2 regions of the Sphingomonas sp. 1185 genome follow, and region 2 is predicted to be linked to the other one. Evidence: riboswitches for the same ligand, from Rfam matches in the RefSeq annotation. Region 2 holds a riboswitch; the other holds the start of a gene.
What was found. A riboswitch is a leader RNA that binds a small molecule or an ion and turns the genes downstream of it on or off. The one in region 2 is predicted to bind cobalamin.

Region 1 (8,977 bases), on a different contig from region 2:
CAGGCCGCTGTGCGGTTCGATACGGGCATGGGCGCGCAGCCCGGTCGGCGGCGCGGCGGTGCCGGCGGCGGCGGCCTGCGCCAGTCGCGCGATCGCCTGGCGCTTTTCGACCAGGAAATCGCGCAGTCCGGGCGGCGCACCGGCATCGGGTTGCGCCGCGCTGACGGTCAATCCGACGGGACCGTGGGCGATCGCCTGCGGATCGCGCACGGCGGCCAGCACCGGCGATGCGCGTTCGACATCCTGCCGCAGCGATTCGAGGTCGGCGTCGCTGGCCGACGACGCGATATAGGCGGTGTAGGCAAGGTTGCGGGGATAGGACACCTTACGCGTGCGGGCGATTTCGGGGGCGTCTGGGTGACTGGTCAGGACGATGTCGATCGCGTCGACGGGCAGCTTGCGCCGTGCTGCCTGGGTCGCGAATTCGTCGGCCAGCGCGCTGGCCAACACCGCCGCGAACGTGTCCCACGATCCCGCGCCCAGATCATAGCCAGCATAGCCGCGGTCGCTATCACTCAGATACTGGAAATCGCCGATCCGCAGGCGTCGTACGCCCGAACCGCTTTCCGCCGTGGCCCGCGTTTCGATGACCTGCTCCGCATCGGGGCTTGCCTGCGCCGCGCGTCGGCGGGCCAGCACCTGCTCTAGCGACGGGGCGGCATCCGGTTCGGACGCGAACGTCGGCGACGGGACGGTTGCCAGCATGGCGACGCCCGCCAGCACGGCGATCGCACCCCGATGCGACCGTCGTTCGTGTCGTACGGCGCGCGGCCGCAATCGGTTCGGCATGAGCCGTTCCCCCTATGATTCTGATCTGGCGCGGCGGCCCTCTCCCCGGACCGATGCATGACCGTCGCGGCCCCGTCTGAGTGCCTCGCGAACCAGGCAAGCTTAGGTCGCCGGCCCGCTTCCCGGAACAAATCATATCTATCAAGTAGGAATAAAAGGGATTGGTGTCACTCGACCGGTTTCGAGCGGATATGGCTCATCCGCTGTGGGGTAGAGTAAGCCTCTTCGTGGAGGGGCTGTTGCACGCTTGCGGTAGAGAGCCGACGCGACTTTGTCCGGCTTCATCGGAGCCGGAGTCATACTTGGCGCGGCGGAATCGATCGGGACACCGGCTGCGGTCAAGTCCGCTGCCACCTATTCGAACAGAAGGATCGGTCAATCGCGCTCGGCATCGGTGATACCGCGTCTAATATTGGTGCGCTCATCACCCCGCTGGCGATCCCGGCGCTCGCGGTCGCATTCGGGTGGCAGGCGGCGTTCCTCGTCTCAGGCGCGCTGGGGTTGGTGTGGGTGGCGGCGTGGTTGACCGTCAAACTGCCACCGCCGCTCCCCGACGGCCAAGGATCGACGCGGATAGGGGCGTTCGCCACCCTCTTGGGCCAAGCGCCTCGGTGCCACGGTGATCGGGAGCGTGGGATCGGACACCGAGGCCGCGATCGCAATCTCGCATGGGCTCGATCCGGTGATCTTCGGGCGTGACGCTGACTTCGCGGCCGAAGTGCCCATCATGCAAAGCGCGTCGCCGCCATAGGGGGTGCCGTAATGGCTGGTCTGGTTCGGGAAGATCATGTCGACCATTCGCAACGGCTGCGCCGCATCTCTCGGAACCGTCTCACCAATCGGGGGCAGAGGGTCTTCGCTTCCGACGGCAACGAGCGTGAACCGACCACGGGTACATAGCCGTCGTAGGCCCGATACCGATGCCTCCGCGATCAGTTCGACCTCGACGTCGAGCGAGTTCCGGCCGCCCCCCACGACATGGCCCGTCACCTCCACCATGTCTCTGATCTTGGCTGGCGCTGCGAAATCAATTTTTTCCGACGGCGCGGTGACGAAGGCAGCACGGCCGTGACGAGACGCTGCCAGGAAGGCGATTTTGTCCATGTGCTCCAAAGCCACCCCACCGAATAATGTACCGTGGTGATTGGCATCGCCGGGAAAGAGCATGTCGATCAGCTGGATGGGGGTGCTGCGGTATTCCTGTGACATCCTGATCCTCAACCATTCGCGAGGGCATCCAGACGCCAGCGGCCAATGGGAGAGGTGTACCTCTTCCCGCAGCAACGCAGCGGCCAGACCGGGCACCCCGCCGGTGGTCGCTATGGCGTCGAAGGCAGGTCTCTTGGCTTGCAGGTCGTCATAAAAACCCCGGCCTTCCCGGCACCCAGGCGCCAGTGACACACGAGGGGATTTCTACTCGCCGCTTACAGTTGCGGGGGCAGCATCGGCATCGAACCGATTTCCCGTCTTAGCCTTCGGCCATCCGGCAAAGGAACCTTGACCGTGCCGGGGTCGCAGAAAACGTCCCTTCAGGTCAAGATCAGGGGGGCCGACAGCGCATGGCGTGACCGACGCCACACGATCACGACGGCGCTTCGAACGGGATCAAGATATAAAGATATCTTTATATGATCGTTGACTCCATCGGGCTGATGGTGTTGAACGGATATGTCGAGGTTCCCCATCCCAGGCGTGGCGATGGGGCTAAGACGGGAAGCCGGTGGTGTCCTTTGGGGCAGAATCCGGCGCTGCCCCCGCAACTGTAAGCGGCGAGTGGCGGCTCCATTTCGTGTCACTGGGTTCTCGCAAGGAGCCTGGGAAGGCCGGAGCCACCGCGTTGACCCGTGAGCCAGGAGACCTGCCTTTCGACGCCATAACGTTCCTCGGACGGGGGTTCCTCCGGTGGATCGCGCTTGATGCGACGGTCCGTGGCTTGCCGCCATCCGGGCCTGTTCACGCCTTGCGCGCTTTCGCCTGACCTCCCGCCCGCAAAGCCTGGGTGAGTCATGACGAATAGCGGGTTCACATTCTCGATCAGCCATATCCCGTTCGACGAGGATTATCGTCCCGCCGACAACACGCGCATCACCACCAACTTCGCCAATCTCGCGCGTGGGGACAGCCGCCAGGAGAATCTGCGCAACACGCTGGTGATGATCGACCACCGCTTCAACGCGCTGATGCACTGGGATAACCCCAGGGGCGATCGATACACGCTGGAGCTGACAATCGTCTCGGCCGCGCTCACGCTCGGGGACGGCGCGGACGACGAAGCGTTTCCGCTGATCGAAATCCTGCACACCACCGTGACCGACCGGATCAGCGGCGAGCGCAGCGATGGCATGATCGGCAACAACTTCTCGTCCTATATTCGCGATTACGACTTCAGCGTCGTCCTGCCCGATCACCTGAAGGCCGGGGGTGGCGGCGCGCCGGAGGGGTTCGGCGATCTGCATGGCAACCTGTTCAAGCATTTCCTTGGATCGAGCGCCTACCGCGACCACTTCCGCAAACCCCCGGTCATCTGCCTCAGCGTATCGAGCAAGGGGGTCTATCACCGGACCGCCAACGTGCATCCGATCCTGGGCGTCGAGTATCGCAACGACAAATTCTCGTCCACCGATCGGTATTTTGCGAAGATGGGCATGAAGGTGCGGTATTTCATGCCGCCACACAGCGTCGCGCCGTTCGCCTTCTACCACATCGGCGATCTGGTCAGCGACTACACCAACCTCGAACTCGCCAGCACCATCGCGACGATGGAGACGTTCCAGAAGATCTATCGCCCGGAAATCTACAACGCGAACTCGGTCGCGGCGGAGCATTATCAGCCGAGCCTGAGGTATCAGGACTATTCGCTGACCCGCATCGTCTACGATCGCGAGGAACGCAGCCGCCTCGCCGTCGAGCAGGGCAAATTCGCCGAAGAGCATTTCATCAAGCCGCATTGGCCCGCGCTTCAGCGCTGGTCCGCGACCTGCGGACTTTGATCCCCACCCACACGACAGGTATTTGCATCATGACGACATTGTTGCCGACGACGACCGCGGGCAGTCTGCCCAAGCCATTCTGGCTGGCCCAGCCTGAGACCCTGTGGTCGCCGTGGAAGCTGGAGGGCGAAGAGTTGGTCGCGGGCAAGCAGGATGCGCTGCGCCTGGCAGTCGACGATCAGCGGCAGGCCGGCATCGACATTCTGGGGGACGGCGAGCAGACCCGCCAACACTTCGTCACGACGTTCATCGAGCATCTGGACGGCGTCGATTTCGAGAAGCGCGAGACGGTGCGCATCCGCAACCGCTATGACGCCAGCGTGCCGACGGTCGTCGGAGCCGTCTCGCGGCCGACGTCGGTGTTCGTCGATGACGCCCGTTTCCTGCGCGCCCAGACCGATCAGCCGATCAAATGGACGCTGCCCGGGCCGATGACGATGATCGACACCCTGTACGACGCCCATTACCGGAGCCGGGAAAAGCTGGCATGGGAGTTCGCCCGCATCCTCAACGAGGAAGCGCGCGAGCTGGAAGCAGCTGGCGTCGACATCATCCAGTTCGACGAACCCGCCTTCAACGTATTCTTCGACGAAGCGAACGACTGGGGCATCGCCACACTGGAGCGCGCGGCCGAAGGGCTGAAGGCCGAGACCGCTGTCCACATCTGCTATGGCTATGGCATCAAGGCCAATACAGATTGGAAGAAGACTCTTGGTTCCGAATGGCGCCAGTATGAGGAGACCTTCCCCAACCTCCAGAGGTCGAAGATCGATATCATCTCGCTCGAATGCCAGAACTCGCACGTGCCGATGGACCTGATCGAACTGATCCGGGGCAAGAAGGTGATGGTTGGTGCGATCGACGTCGCGACGGACACGATCGAGACACCGGAACAGGTCGCCGACACGCTGCGCAAAGCGCTGCGCTTCGTCGATGCCGACAAGCTCTTGCCCGCGACCAATTGCGGGATGGCGCCGCTGGCGCGCAACGTCGCACGGGGCAAGCTGAAGGCGCTGGGTGCTGGCGCGGAAATCGTACGTCGAGAGATACTCGGCTGATCACGGCGGTGTTGGATCGCCAGCGCGGGATGGGTCCCAGGCTGGCGAGAAGCGCCTACCTGTGGCACCTGCAAGATTGCCCATAGCTGCCCTATCGGGCGATCGACATTGGCGGACAATCACCCACCCCTTTGTCCCAAAACACCTATCAAACAGAATATTGAGACACTGGATAAACTGCCATTTCACCATCCCAACAGGAATGCCTCTGCTATGCTGGCCGCCGCTCCAATGAAAAGCACCGGTAGGCCGGATCACCCTCAAAGCGGCTTCCTGGCGACGCCATTCTCGTCAAAATTGTCGTCGTCGAGCCAGGCCTTGAAACGATCACGTTGTGCAGGCCACTCAGGCGCCAGGAGGGAGAACCATGCGGTATCACGACGACGGCCCTTCACGATCCCGTCGCACCGCCATGTCCCTTCATGGGTGAAACCGAAGCGGCTGGCAGCGCGGATAGACGCTACGTTCAGGGCGTTGCAGCGCCAGACGACCCGGTGATAGCCGAGCGCGTAGGCATGGTTCATCATCAGGAATATTGCTTCGGTCGCGGCGCGGGTGCGCTGCAGGGCGGGTGAGAACCAGATGCTGCCGATCTCGATGGCAGCATCGTCCGGCGCGATATCACAGAAGGAGGCCCAGCCCGCAGCCGTTCCGCTGGCTCGCGGGATCACGGCGAAGAAGGGTTGCCGGCCGATCCCGGACAATCCCGCGACATGCGCGGCGAACGCCTCCTCCGTCGCGAACGGCCCATAGCGCAGATAGGTGAAGGAGCGATCCGCCCCTTGCGCGACACGCCAGAGATCGGCCGCGTGCGCCATCCCGAGCGGTTCGAGCGTAACGGTGCTACCGGCATGGATATCGAACCCCGGCAATGGCGGAGCCGGACCGGTGACGACGGCACCGAGCGGCAGGTCGTCGGTCCGATCCGGCCTGGGACCGGCGATCACCGTAGCCGCCCCGATGCGAGCAGGGCGGACAGGCCCGCGGGGAAAGCGATATCCCCGCCCAGTTCGGGGGCGGGTTCGGGTGCGGCGAAGGTGCTGCGGATCGGCAGCACCCCGGCCCAGACCGGGTGCGCCGCCTCGTCGCCGTCGCCGGGCGGCTCGGCCCGTGCCTTCACGCTGGCTTCCTCAATATCGAGGTACAGGACACTGGTTGCCTTCAGTTCCTGCGTGCTCATCGGCCGCAATGTCTCCCAGCGACCGGGGAACAAGCCGTCGGTGAACCGCCGCAGCGCGTCGGCGATCGCGTCGGGTTCCTCGACGACCCGCGCGATGCCGAAGACCATCGCCGAGCGGTAGTTGACCGAATGATTGAAGGCCGACCGCGCCAGCACATAGCCGTCCATATGGCTGACGGTCAGGCAGACGCGCTGCCCCTCGGCCTGACGCAGGAAGCGACTGGCGGCGGAACCGTGCCAATAGATCCGCTCCCCCTCGCGCCAGTGGATGGTCGGCGTGACATAGGGCTCGCCATCGATGACATAGCCGACATGGCAAAGCGGCGCGGCGTCAAGCACCGCATGGACCGTGCCGGCGGCATAGTCCGCGCGGCGATGCCCACGCCGCACCCGGCTGCGTTCGGTGATCGGATAGGCGTCCTTGTCGGATGAATGATCGGTCGGTGTCATGTGGCCCCCTTGCCTGTTGCGGGGCCGCCGTGTCAGGAAAGCGGATTGCTGCATAATACCACTTGCGCAAAGATCGGCAGTCCAGTTGAAAGGGACATGGCCGCCACACATCCTGCCACCTGGATCCTGATCGATCGCCGCGCCGGGTATCTCGAACGACAGATCCATGACGCCATCCGCGACCGGGTTTTGGCGGGGCAGCTCGTGGCAGGCGAGCGCCTGCCCTCCTCGCGTGCGCTGGCGGCGATGCTGGGGGTGGCGCGATCGACGGTCGTGGCGGGCTATGAGCTACTGCGTGCCGAGGGCTTCGTGACCGGGCGGGCGGGGTCGGCGATGCGGGTGGCCGACCTGCCTCCGCCCCCCGACGGCGCACGCCCCGCGCCGCTGCCACGAGTGTCCCCGCCGGAACCCGAACCGGAACGCTTCCTGCCGTTCCGACCAGGCCTGCCCGATCTCGACAGTTTCCCACACGAGATCTGGTCCCGCTGCCTCAGCGCCCGTGCGCGCCATCTGCATATCCATGACCTCGGCTACCGCGATGAGAACGGTCTGCCGGCACTGCGGCAGGCGATCGTCGATCATGTCACGCGGGCGCGGGCCGTGCTGGCCGATCCCGAGCAGGTCATCATCATGCCGTCGACCGCGGCCATCCTGGCGCTGCTCGCGCGGGTGCTGCTGCCAGCTCGCGGCCGGACCGTCTGGCTGGAAGAACCGGGATATCGCACCGCCCACGACATCTTTGCCGCGGCAGGCGCCGCGATGGTGCCGCGTCCCTGCGATGCGGAGGGCATGACTATCGGGCATGACGATCCGGCACCGTCGATCATCTACGTCACGCCGTCACACCAATATCCGACCGGCGTGGCGATGAGCCTGACGCGCCGCATCGCCCTTCTGCACGTCGCCGCTGCGCACGAAGCCGTCATCATCGAGGACGATTACGACAGCGAGTTCCACTATGCGTCGCGCCCGCTGGCCGCCTTGCAGGGGATCGATCGCGCGGATCGCGTGGCCTATGTCGGCACCTTCTCCAAGGTGCTCGCGCCCGGCCTGCGCGTGGCCTATGCCGTCCTGCCGGCGTGGCTGCTTGCAATGGTACGACCTATCCTGCGGCGCGAGGGCGGGTCTGTGCCGATCCATGTCCAAGCGGCGATGGCCGATTTTCTCAACGCCGGACATCTCCGCGCTCACGTCCGGACGATGCAGCGCGTCTATGCCGAACGGATGACGGCGCTTTGCGATGCGTTAGCCGCCGTCGCCGGAGATATGCTCTGCGTCGAGCCGGCCGCGGGCGGGCTGCAACTGCCCGTCTGGTTCCGCGACCAGCGTATCGACGATCGCAAGGTCGCCCATGCGCTTCAGAACCGGGGGATCGGCGCGATGCCGCTTTCGCCCTTCCATGCGGCCATGCCGCGCCACGGCCTGCTCTTCGGAATCGGGGGTGCGACGGATCGGAATGTAGCGCGCCTCTCGAACGTCATTGAACGTAATTGGCCATTTTATGGCATTTCGACGTCTTGAACGCCGATCCGGTTGTTTTCGAAACCGCAGCTATTTCAAGAACGGTCGCGCCGTCTCGCGTGCCGTTCCCAAACGGGAAGGTTGGGAGGGCCTATCAGAGCCGCGGATCAAGGTATGCCAGGATCGGTGGGGTGTGGTTGTCCGGGACCACCGTGGTCCGTCCGCAATGTAGATTCTAGATGTCGCTTTTTGCAATGATATATCGTACCATCTATATTGGAGGCTCGGGGGGAAAGCATCGATGAGAGAATCTGTTACGGTGGTGATTGTTGCCGCCTTGTCGATGCTGCCCGGCGCCGCGCTGGCGCAGATCGCTGACGACCAGCAGACGAACCCGAATGATATCGTCGTGACGGCGACGCGGACCGAGAAGCCGATTATCGACGTAGCTGCGGCGATCACCGTGGTCGACAATGACGAACTGCGCAGACGCGGTCTGACGATCGGGAGTGATGAGTTCCGCGGCATTCCCAGCATCTTCTTTCGCCGCACGGATGGCGATGCAGAGGATGATTTGCAGTTCTCGTTCCGAGGCGTGACCGGTAGTGCCGGAGGGGATACGTTCCTGGCACTGATCGACGGCATACCATTCGTCGGTCCGGATGAGCAGGTGTTGCTCAACCAGATCCCCTACGGGGCGATCGGCCGTACCGAGATCATACGTGGACCTGTATCCGCACTGTACGGGCGCGGGGCGACGGCCGGCGCGGTCAATTACATCACGCACAGCCCGGGCGTCGACAGCACGACTGCTTCGCTGACTGCCGGGACGTACGACTATTTTCGCGGGGAAGCGACCTTCGAGCGGAAGATGTTCGGCGATGGGGGTGGGGTACTCCTGTCCGGCTTTTACGAAGATGACGGCGGATGGCGGGAAAACTCCCATCGAAAGCTGCTGAACCTATTCGGCAAGGTCGTCGTGCCGATCGGCTCGGACACCACCCTGACGGCCTATGGCAACTCTTTCAATCGAAAGGTCGAAGTGCCGA
Region 2 (8,977 bases):
CGCCGGGCAGTCGGGGATGGCACAGCTTTGCAGGATGTCGCCATCGACGCCCAAAGTGCCGAATTCGTTGACGACGACCGCCAGACGACGACCGCCCGCATGGCGGATCAGGTGGCTGATGAGCGTGGTCTTGCCGGCGCCCAGAAAGCCGGTGACGATGGTGACGGGGACCTTGCTGAGGTCACGCATGCTATTTCTCCGACGCGCCGGACGAGCGAGCGCGGACACGGGACCGATCGCCGGAGCGGTGACGGACGGGCGCTGTCGAATGCGTCCGCCCCGCGTGTCGGCGACCGATGCGGCCCCGGCCGCATGGCTTCGTCGCTCCCCGACGGAGAACCGTGCCCCGACCACCCCCTGGGTCCAGGCAAGAGCGACCATGACGCCGGCAGGTCTCCTGGCTCGCGGGTCAAAGCGAGCGGATGCGCCTTCCCGGATCGCTCCAGTGGCCGTGCCTCCGATGGGGCACCAGCATCGCTCGCTCGCCGCTTACAGTTGCAGGGACAGCCGGGGATTTGCACCCCATTCCCGTTTCAAAGCCCCAAGGGGCACCGGCGCGATCTTCGGAGCGTTTCGGCCCCGATGTGCGGCATTTATCCCGCCGCGCCGGGCTTGGCAATTCGCGCCTCCATCGCGGCGAACCCGCGCCAGCGATAGAGGAGGAAACTCGCCCCCCAGCAGATCACGAACAGCCCGACGATGGCGAAGCCCAGCACGTTGAAATGCTCTGACAGCGCCCCCGCATAGCGGAACGGCCCCGCCGTCCAGCCGAACCGCTCGGCGAGCAACGCGGTCGCCTGGATGCCGCCGATCACCAGCGCGACCAGCGCCGAGACCAGGGTGATCGTCATATTATAGTAGAGCTTGCGAAGCGGATGGACGAACGCCCATTCGTACGCGCCCAGCATCACCAGCCCATCGGCGGTGTCGATCAGCGCCATGCCCACCGCGAATAATATGGGGAAGACCAGGATCGTACCGAGCGATATGCCGTCGGCGGCGTGTGCGCCCGAAAGGCCCAAAATCGCGACCTCGGTCGCGGTGTCGAAACCCAGCCCGAACAGGAAGCCGAGCGGCGCCATGTGCCAGCTGCGGCGGATCAACCGGAACAGCGGACGGAAGAGGCGCGACAACGGCCCCTGCCCCGAAAACATCATCGCAGCATCCGCCTCCGCCATCGGCTCACCGCGCGCGACCCGGCGGAACCGGGTCCAGACATCGCGCAGGATGATGAGGTTCATGATCGCGATGGCGAACAGGAAACTCGCCGAGACGATGGTGGCGATGGTCCCGCCGCTCTGCCCGAACGCCTCGAAGTCGGACAGGGTGCTGGCGGCGAGCGCGACCGTGGTCGCCGCGATCAGGACGATGGCGGAATGGCCGATCGCGAACCACAGCCCGACCGCGATGGGTCGCTGCCCGTCCTGCATCAGCTTGCGGGTGACATTGTCGATGGCGGCGATGTGGTCGGCATCGACCGCATGGCGCAGCCCCAGGCTATAGGCGAGCAAAGCGGTGCCGAGCATCAGGCTGTTGCCCGCGAAGACGCTCAGCGCCCAGCCCCAGACGGCGATATTGACGAAGACCAGCGCGCCCATCAGCAGCGCGACCCGCTTCTTCAGCGGCAACCGGGCGCGCGGCGCTCCGGCATGATGGTAGGACATGGGTGATACCCCCGGCGTCATTGCGACAAGGGCCGAACTCCGCTGTCGCGGTCACCACCCCACCCCACGGACGCACGCCGGGCGGGATGGCCGATTCGTCTCGGCCGATGGGCGTCGCTCGCATGATACAATATATCCAGCCGGTGACCATCCCCTGGATCGCGGCAAGAGCGACTCGCACTGGCAGGTCTCCTGGCTTGCGGGTCGAAGCGCACGCGACACGGCCTTCCCGGATGGCTCCAGTGGCTGTCCCCTGTCGCAGGGACCGGCGTCGCTCGCTCACCGCTTACAGTTGCAGGGACAGCTGGGGATCTTCACCCCATTCCCGTTTCAAGCCCCGAGGGGCACCGGCGCGATTGACCGGCGGTCGGGCTGAAAGCCGTTGCCGGTCGGCACGGGGATAGTCTGCGGCGGGTGGAGGCGCAAACCGCTTTATCGGGCCGGACGCGCGGCTTAATCCGGATCACATGGTGGATGTGAGAAGATGGCGCCGCTGGGCGCCGGCGGCGGCGTGCCTGGTCGCGGCGTGTTCGGGCGGGAATTACCGGCCGGTCAGCGATTATCCGGTGCGGATCGGCAAGCCCTATACGGTGCGCGGCGTCACCTATGTGCCCGCCGAGGACGCGACCTATGACATGCTGGGCTATGCGAGCTGGTATGGCAACGAATCGGGCAAGCGCACCGCGAATGGCGAGCGTTTCCGCCCCGGCTGGGCGACGGCGGCGCACACCACCCTGCCGCTGCCCAGCTATGTCGAGGTGACGGCGCTGGACACGGGGCGGCGGATCATCGTGCGGGTCAATGATCGCGGGCCGTTCGCGGGATCGTCGCGGATCATCGACCTGTCGCGCGGTGCCGCCGAACAGCTCGGCCTGCGCGCGGTCGGCAAGGCGGCAGTACGGGTGCGGCGGGTGGAGCCGGACGAGAAGGACCGCGAACGCCTGCGCCACGGCAAGGCGGCGCGGCCATTGCCGCCGGTATCGGATGCTGTGCGGGCGAATCTGCTGTCGCAGATCGCGGCGGCGGGCATGACGGTGCGGTAAATGTCGTCATCCCGGCGATGAGGGCCGCCAAGGGCCCTCGCCTCCGCCGGGGCGAGGATCGGCATATCGCCCATAACGAAAGAGCGGGCTTTCGCCCGCTCCGCCGTCATCCGCCAATGTTGGAAGAAGATTGGTCGGGGCGACAGGATTCGAACCTGCGACCCCCACACCCCCAGTGTGATGCGCTACCAGGCTGCGCTACGCCCCGACCGAGCGGCGGCCTCTAGGCGGGTTTTCCGAAGGATGCAAGCCTTGATGTGAAGATAGTGCGCACCCCACATCCGGCGCTCCATTGCGCCTGTTCGCCTGCGATGGTAGCGGGCAGGCTATCCGACATGGGGGCTGGTCGATCGTTCGCGGTCGGCGGGTACCCGTGCCCATTCAGCATAGACGGGTCCGAATGTTCATTCCCTTCACCGCCCCAGTCGCCGCGATGGCTGCCGCCACCGGGGCCACCGCATCGAGCGGCGCCGCCTCGTTCCTCAGCCTGGCGCCGCTGCTCCTCGTCTTCGTGGTCTTCTATTTCCTGATGATCCGCCCGCAACAGCGCCGCATGAAGACGCTGCAAGCCTCGATCGAGGGGGTCAAGAAGGGCGATCAGGTCACCACGGCGGGCGGCATCGTCGGCAAGGTGACCCGCGTCGAGGACCAGCTGGTCGAGGTCGAGATCGCCCCGAACGTCCGCGTCCGGGTGGTCAAGGCGACGTTGACCGACGTGGTCAATCCGAACGCCAAGCCCGCGAACGACTGACCCGATGCTGGATTTCCCCCGCTGGAAGGTCGCTTCCATCGTCGCGCTGCTGGCGGCCCTGTGCCTGCTGGCGATCCCGAGCTTTCTGCCCGAGAGCGTCACCAACACCTGGGGTTCGATTCCGCACCCGCGCGTGAACAAGGGCCTCGATCTGGCGGGCGGCAGCTATCTGCTGCTGGAGGCGGACACCGCCGACCTGGCCAATTCGCGGCTGGAGACGATGCGCGACCAGGTGGCGGCGGAGATGCGGCGCGGCAATCCGCGCATCGAGATCGGCGACATCTCGGTCCGCGGCGGACAGCTCAGCTTCATGCTGCGCGATCCGACTCAGGTCGATGCGGCGCGTGAGCGGCTGCTGTCGATCACCGGCGGCGGGGCGGGCATGACCGGCCAGCGCGAATGGGACATCCAGGTCGTCGACACCTCGCGCTTCGTGCTGAAGCCGACCCAGGCGGGCCTGACCCAGGCGGTCGACACCGCGATGAAGACCGCGACCGAGGTCGTGCGTCGCCGCATCGACGCGCTGGGCACCAAGGAGCCCACCATCCTTCAGCAGGGCTCGAACCGCATCGTGGTGCAGGTGCCGGGGCTTCAGGATCCGCAGCAACTCAAGGACCTGATCGGCAAGACCGCCAAGCTGGAGTTCAAGCTGGTCGACACGACCGCCAACCCGGCCGAGGTGGTCAAGGGCAACGCCCCCGCCGGCAGCCAGGTCCTGCCCTATCCGGGTAATCCGCTGGGCGCGCCGGTGATCGCGGTAAAGCGGCCGGTCATCATCTCGGGCGACCAGCTGATCGACGCGCAGCAGACCTTCGACCAGCAGACCAACGCGCCGCAGGTGGCGATCACCTTCGACGCGCAGGGCGGTCGCAAGTTCGCGCGGATCACGCAGGAAAATACCGGCAAGCCGTTCGCTATCATCCTCGATGGCCAGGTGCTGTCGGCGCCCAATATCAACGAACCGATCCTGGGCGGTCGCGCCCAGATCATGGGCAACTTCACCGTCGACACCGCCAACCAGCTGGCGATCTCGCTGCGTTCGGGCAAGCTGCCGATCGATCTGAAGGTCGTCGAGGAACGCACCGTCGGCCCCGATCTGGGCGCCGATTCGATCCGCGCCGGTATCCTGGCCTCGGCGATCGCGGCGGTCGCCGTCATCGTCTTCATGACCGTCACCTATGGCCGGTTCGGCATCTATGCGAACATCGCGGTCGTCATCAACGTGCTGGTCATCCTGGCGGTCATGGCGATGCTGAACGCGACGCTGACCCTGCCGGGTATCGCGGGCTTCATCCTGACCATCGGCACCGCGGTCGACGCCAACGTGCTGATCAACGAGCGTATCCGCGAGGAACGCAGGCGCGGGCGAAGCGTCATCCAGTCGGTCGAGCTGGGCTATAAGGAAGCCAGCCGCACCATCTTCGAGGCGAACGTGACCCACGCCATTTCGGGCGTCATCATGCTCGTGCTGGGCTCGGGCCCGGTCAAGGGCTTCGCGGTCGTGCTGCTGATCGGCATCGTGACCAGCGTGTTCACGGCCGTTACCTTCACGCGGATGCTCGTGGCGCTGTGGTTGCGCCGCGAAAAGCCCAAGACCATCAATATTTGAGGCAGGAGAACAGATCATGCGCCTCCTGAAACTCGTCCCCGACAACACGAACATCGACTTCGTCCGCCTGCGCGGCTGGGCGTTCGGGCTGACGCTCGCGCTCACCCTGCTGGCGGTCGGCGTGACGTTCGCCAGGGGTCTCAATCTGGGCGTCGACTTTGTCGGCGGCCTGATGATCGAGGAGAAATTCCCCACCCCGCCCTCGGCCGACCGCGTGCGTTCGGTCATCGACGGGCTGGGCGTCGGCGAAGCCAATATCCAGACGGTCGGCGACGGCCGGACCATCAGCATCCGCCTGCCCGCCCCGGCCTCCAACGACGAAGGCGCGACCAACGCCGTCGTCCACAAGGTCGAGACCGCGCTGGGCCAGCAATTCCCCGGTGCGACCTTCAGCCGTTACGACACGGTGTCGGGCAAGGTGTCGGGCGAGCTGATCAAGCACGGCGTGCTGGCCGTCGTCCTGGCGATCCTGGGCATCGGCCTGTTCGCCATCTTCCGCTTCGAATGGCAGTTCGGCGTGTCGACCATCGTCGCCATCGTCCACGACCTTCTCGTCACGCTGGGCTTCTTCGCGATCACCCGGTTCGAGCTGGACCTGACGATCATCGCGGCGTTCCTGACCATCATCGGCTATTCGATCAACGACAAGATCGTGATCGACGACCGTATCCGCGAGAATATGCGCCGCTATCGCAAGATGGACATGCGCGAGATCATCAACCTGTCGGTGAACGAGACGCTGCCGCGCACGGTGATGACCTCGGTCACGATCCTGCTGGCGCTGATCGCGCTGCTGCTGCTGGGCGGCCATGTGCTGCGCGGCTTCACTGCGGCGATGATCCTGGGCATCGTGGTCGGCACCTATTCGTCGATCTACGTCTCGTCCTCGCTGCTCATCACGCTGGGCCTGCGCGCCGAGCCGAACCGCGAAAAGCCGGGCACGACCGACAAGCGCAGCATCGCCGACGCCGAGCGCATCACCCCGCGAGAGGGGTGAGCCGGGCGCATGAGCGACTCGATCCGAATCACCCGCGATCCGACCGCCCCCGGCCCGATCGTCCGTGGCTTTGCCGCCACGGGCTTCCGGGTCGGGGAGATCGCCTACCCTTCGCTGCTGCTCTCGCCCGACTGGCATGAGCCGTGGAGCCCGCCGCCCTTCGAGGCGCTGGATGCCCAGGCGGTGGCGTCGCTGATCGACGAAGCGCCGGAATTCCTGTTGCTTGGCACCGGCGCGACGCTGCGCCGCGCGCCGCGTGCGCTGATCGAGGCGCTGGAGGCGCGCGGACTGGGCGTCGAGGCGATGGACAGCCGTGCCGCCGCGCGCGCCTGGGGCGTGCTGCGCTCCGAGGGGCGCAAGATCGTCGCCGCGCTCTACCCGCTCGACGCCTGACCGGCCGCCTGGCGGCGCGCGACCAGCCCCGCCAGATGCGAGTGAAGCGCCGCGGCATTGGCGGCCCAGGTAAAGTCGCGCACCGCCGCGCGCACCGTCCAGGGGTCGGGCGCCTGCTCCAGCACATCGCGGATCGCATCCGCAAAGGCTTCGGCCTCGGGCGCGATGATTCGCCCCGCCGTGCGGCTGGTCACCACATCGCCCGCCCCGCCCGCCGGCGTGATGACGATGGGCGTCCCGCAGGCGAGCGATTCGACCCAGGCATTGGCAAGCCCCTCGGATGCCGAGGCCAGCGCCATCACATTGGCCGCCCCCAGCAGCGGCGGCAACGCCTGGTGCGGGATGCCGCCGACCAGCTGCACCCGCTCGCCCATGCCCAGCCGGGCGACCTGTGCGGCGAGCGCGTCACGCTCCGGCCCCTCCCCCACGATCAACAGCTCGACGCCGGGCAGCCGGGCGACCGCATCGATCACCACATGATGCCCCTTGCGGGGGATCAGCGCGCCCAGCGAGACGACCAGCGGCCCCCGGATTCCCAGCGCCTGTTTCGCGGCGGGCCGGTCGATCGGCTGGAAGATCGCCTGGTCGACGCCGGTATGATGGACCCGTATCCGTTGTCGCGCCACGCCGAGTGCGGCGACGTCGTCGGCCATCGCATCGCTGACCGCCAACAGCCCGTCCGCCCGCGCCGCCGCCCTGGCGACCTGATGGCGGGTGGCCGGGGCCCGCCCCCAATGATGGATGTCCGCGCCGCGCGCCTTGATCGAGACCGGCACGCCATAGCGCCGCCCCAGCGCCACCGCCGCCGGGCCATCGGGAAAGAAGAAGGAGGCATCGATCACGTCGAAACGCTGCTCCTCCCACAGCCGGTCGAGCAGCGGGCACAGCGCCCGGACCAGCGCGGCGACATGGAACCGCCCGCCCGTCCCCGGCAGCGTCACGAAGCGCGGCCGGGCGACCGACAGCCCATGCCATGTCTCCGCCACCGGCAGCCCGGCCTGCGCCCGGAACCGGGCGGCGCGCGCCAGCGGCCAGACCGGCAAGCCGATCGGCGCGACCACGCGCACCGAAACACCGGGCCGCTGCGCCAGCGCCGCCGTCTGCCGCTCGACGAAAATGCCGAAATTGGGGCGGGTGGCATCGGGAAACAGGCTCGACAGGGTCAGGACGTTCAGCATCAATCCTTCAACTCCGGTCGGCGCGCCCACGATGCGCGACGCTCATCCTAGCCCGGAAACGGGTGGTGGCAAAAACCATGACCGCGAAAGATGATGGACATGCGATCATCTTGCGCGATCAAATACCCATCCTGACTCGCCACAGTTAAGAATTGTTCATCAACGCGACAGATCGTCCCTGACACAGTTACGGCCATGGGCTATCCAGTCCAGACCAACAGGGTGGGACATTTCATGACGCGATTCGGACGTTTGGGCACGATGCTGGCCCTGGCCGCGACGCTGGCGGGCTGTGGCGGCGATGGCGGGTCGAACACGATCACCCCTTCGGGCGGGGGCGGCTCGGGAAGCGGCTCGAGCGGCACCGCGACGAACGGCTGCTCGCTGCGCAACCGACAGAACTGGGTCGCGGCGCAGATGAACGAATGGTATCTCTTCCCCGAGACGCTGCCCGCCAGCCTCGACCCGACCCCCTATTCCACCGTCAGCGACTATATCGACGCGCTGACCGCGACCGCACGGGCGCAGCGCAAGGATCGCTATTTCACCTACATCACCTCCATCAAGGAGGAGGATGCCTATTATAATTCGGGTGCGGATGCGGGCTTCGGCTTCCGCCTGACCGCCGACGCCTCGCAGACCAGGCTGATGGTCGCCGAATCGTTCGAAAGCGGCGCCGCGCTGGCCGCCGGAATCGATCGCGGGACCGAGATTCGCGGCATCGGCACCACGACCGCCAATATCCAGTCGATCGCCGACATCGTTCGCGCCGATCCGAACAACGGCCTGTCCAACGCGCTTGGTCCCGATACGGCGGGCACCAGCCGCGTGCTCCAGGTCGCCGACAGCTCGGGCAATGTCCGCACCGTCACGCTGACCAAGTCGGCCTTCACCCTCCAGCCGGTGTCGCCCAATTACGGCACCCAGGTCATCGTCGAGAACGGCCAGCGTTACGGCTATATCAATCTGCGCACCTTCATCAGCACCGCCGATCCGCAGCTGCGCGCCGCCTTCGCCACCTTCAAGCAGCAGGGCATCACCCAGGTCGTCGTCGACCTGCGCTATAATGGCGGCGGTGCGATCACCATCGCCGACCTGTTCAACAACCTGCTGGGCGGCAATCGCCAGACGTCGGACGTGATGGGCTATACCGCCTTCCGCGCCAGCAAGGCGTCGAACAACACCACCACCTATTTCGCCCCCCAGGCCGAATCGATCGTGCCGACCCGGCTCGCCTTCATCGGCACGGGCGGCACCGCCTCGGCCAGCGAATTGGTGGTGAACCGGACGCTGCCCTATATGGGGTCGAACACCGGGCTGATCGGCGCCAACACCTATGGCA

Region 1: another riboswitch for cobalamin. It lies ahead of ABIC44_RS18790 (putative oxygenase MesX); the one in region 2 lies ahead of ABIC44_RS15355 (HoxN/HupN/NixA family nickel/cobalt transporter).

Annotation. Positions count from the first base shown of each region.
Region 1 covers NZ_JBEPKL010000044.1:13,332-22,308, forward strand. The annotation lists gene ABIC44_RS18775 (OsmC family protein) at 1-789, opposite strand, end outside; partial or broken gene ABIC44_RS18780 (hypothetical protein) at 1,180-1,293, shown strand; gene ABIC44_RS18785 (acyl-CoA thioesterase) at 1,276-1,998, opposite strand; cobalamin riboswitch at 2,105-2,304, opposite strand; cobalamin riboswitch at 2,447-2,669, shown strand; gene ABIC44_RS18790 (putative oxygenase MesX) at 2,796-3,779, shown strand; gene ABIC44_RS18795 (methionine synthase) at 3,776-4,837, shown strand; gene ABIC44_RS18800 (GNAT family N-acetyltransferase) at 5,098-5,784, opposite strand; gene ABIC44_RS18805 (pyridoxamine 5'-phosphate oxidase family protein) at 5,781-6,467, opposite strand; gene pdxR (MocR-like pyridoxine biosynthesis transcription factor PdxR) at 6,564-7,988, shown strand; partial or broken gene ABIC44_RS18815 (TonB-dependent receptor) at 8,248-8,977, shown strand, end outside.
Region 2 covers NZ_JBEPKL010000026.1:32,082-41,058, reverse strand. The annotation lists gene cobW (cobalamin biosynthesis protein CobW) at 1-189, opposite strand, end outside; cobalamin riboswitch at 371-571, opposite strand; gene ABIC44_RS15355 (HoxN/HupN/NixA family nickel/cobalt transporter) at 594-1,664, opposite strand; cobalamin riboswitch at 1,830-2,031, opposite strand; gene ABIC44_RS15350 (septal ring lytic transglycosylase RlpA family protein) at 2,141-2,707, shown strand; tRNA gene ABIC44_RS15345 (tRNA-Pro) at 2,839-2,915, opposite strand; gene yajC (preprotein translocase subunit YajC) at 3,108-3,458, shown strand; gene secD (protein translocase subunit SecD) at 3,463-5,067, shown strand; gene secF (protein translocase subunit SecF) at 5,084-6,064, shown strand; gene ABIC44_RS15325 (Mth938-like domain-containing protein) at 6,074-6,457, shown strand; gene ABIC44_RS15320 (glycosyltransferase) at 6,439-7,635, opposite strand; gene ABIC44_RS15315 (S41 family peptidase) at 7,870-8,977, shown strand, end outside.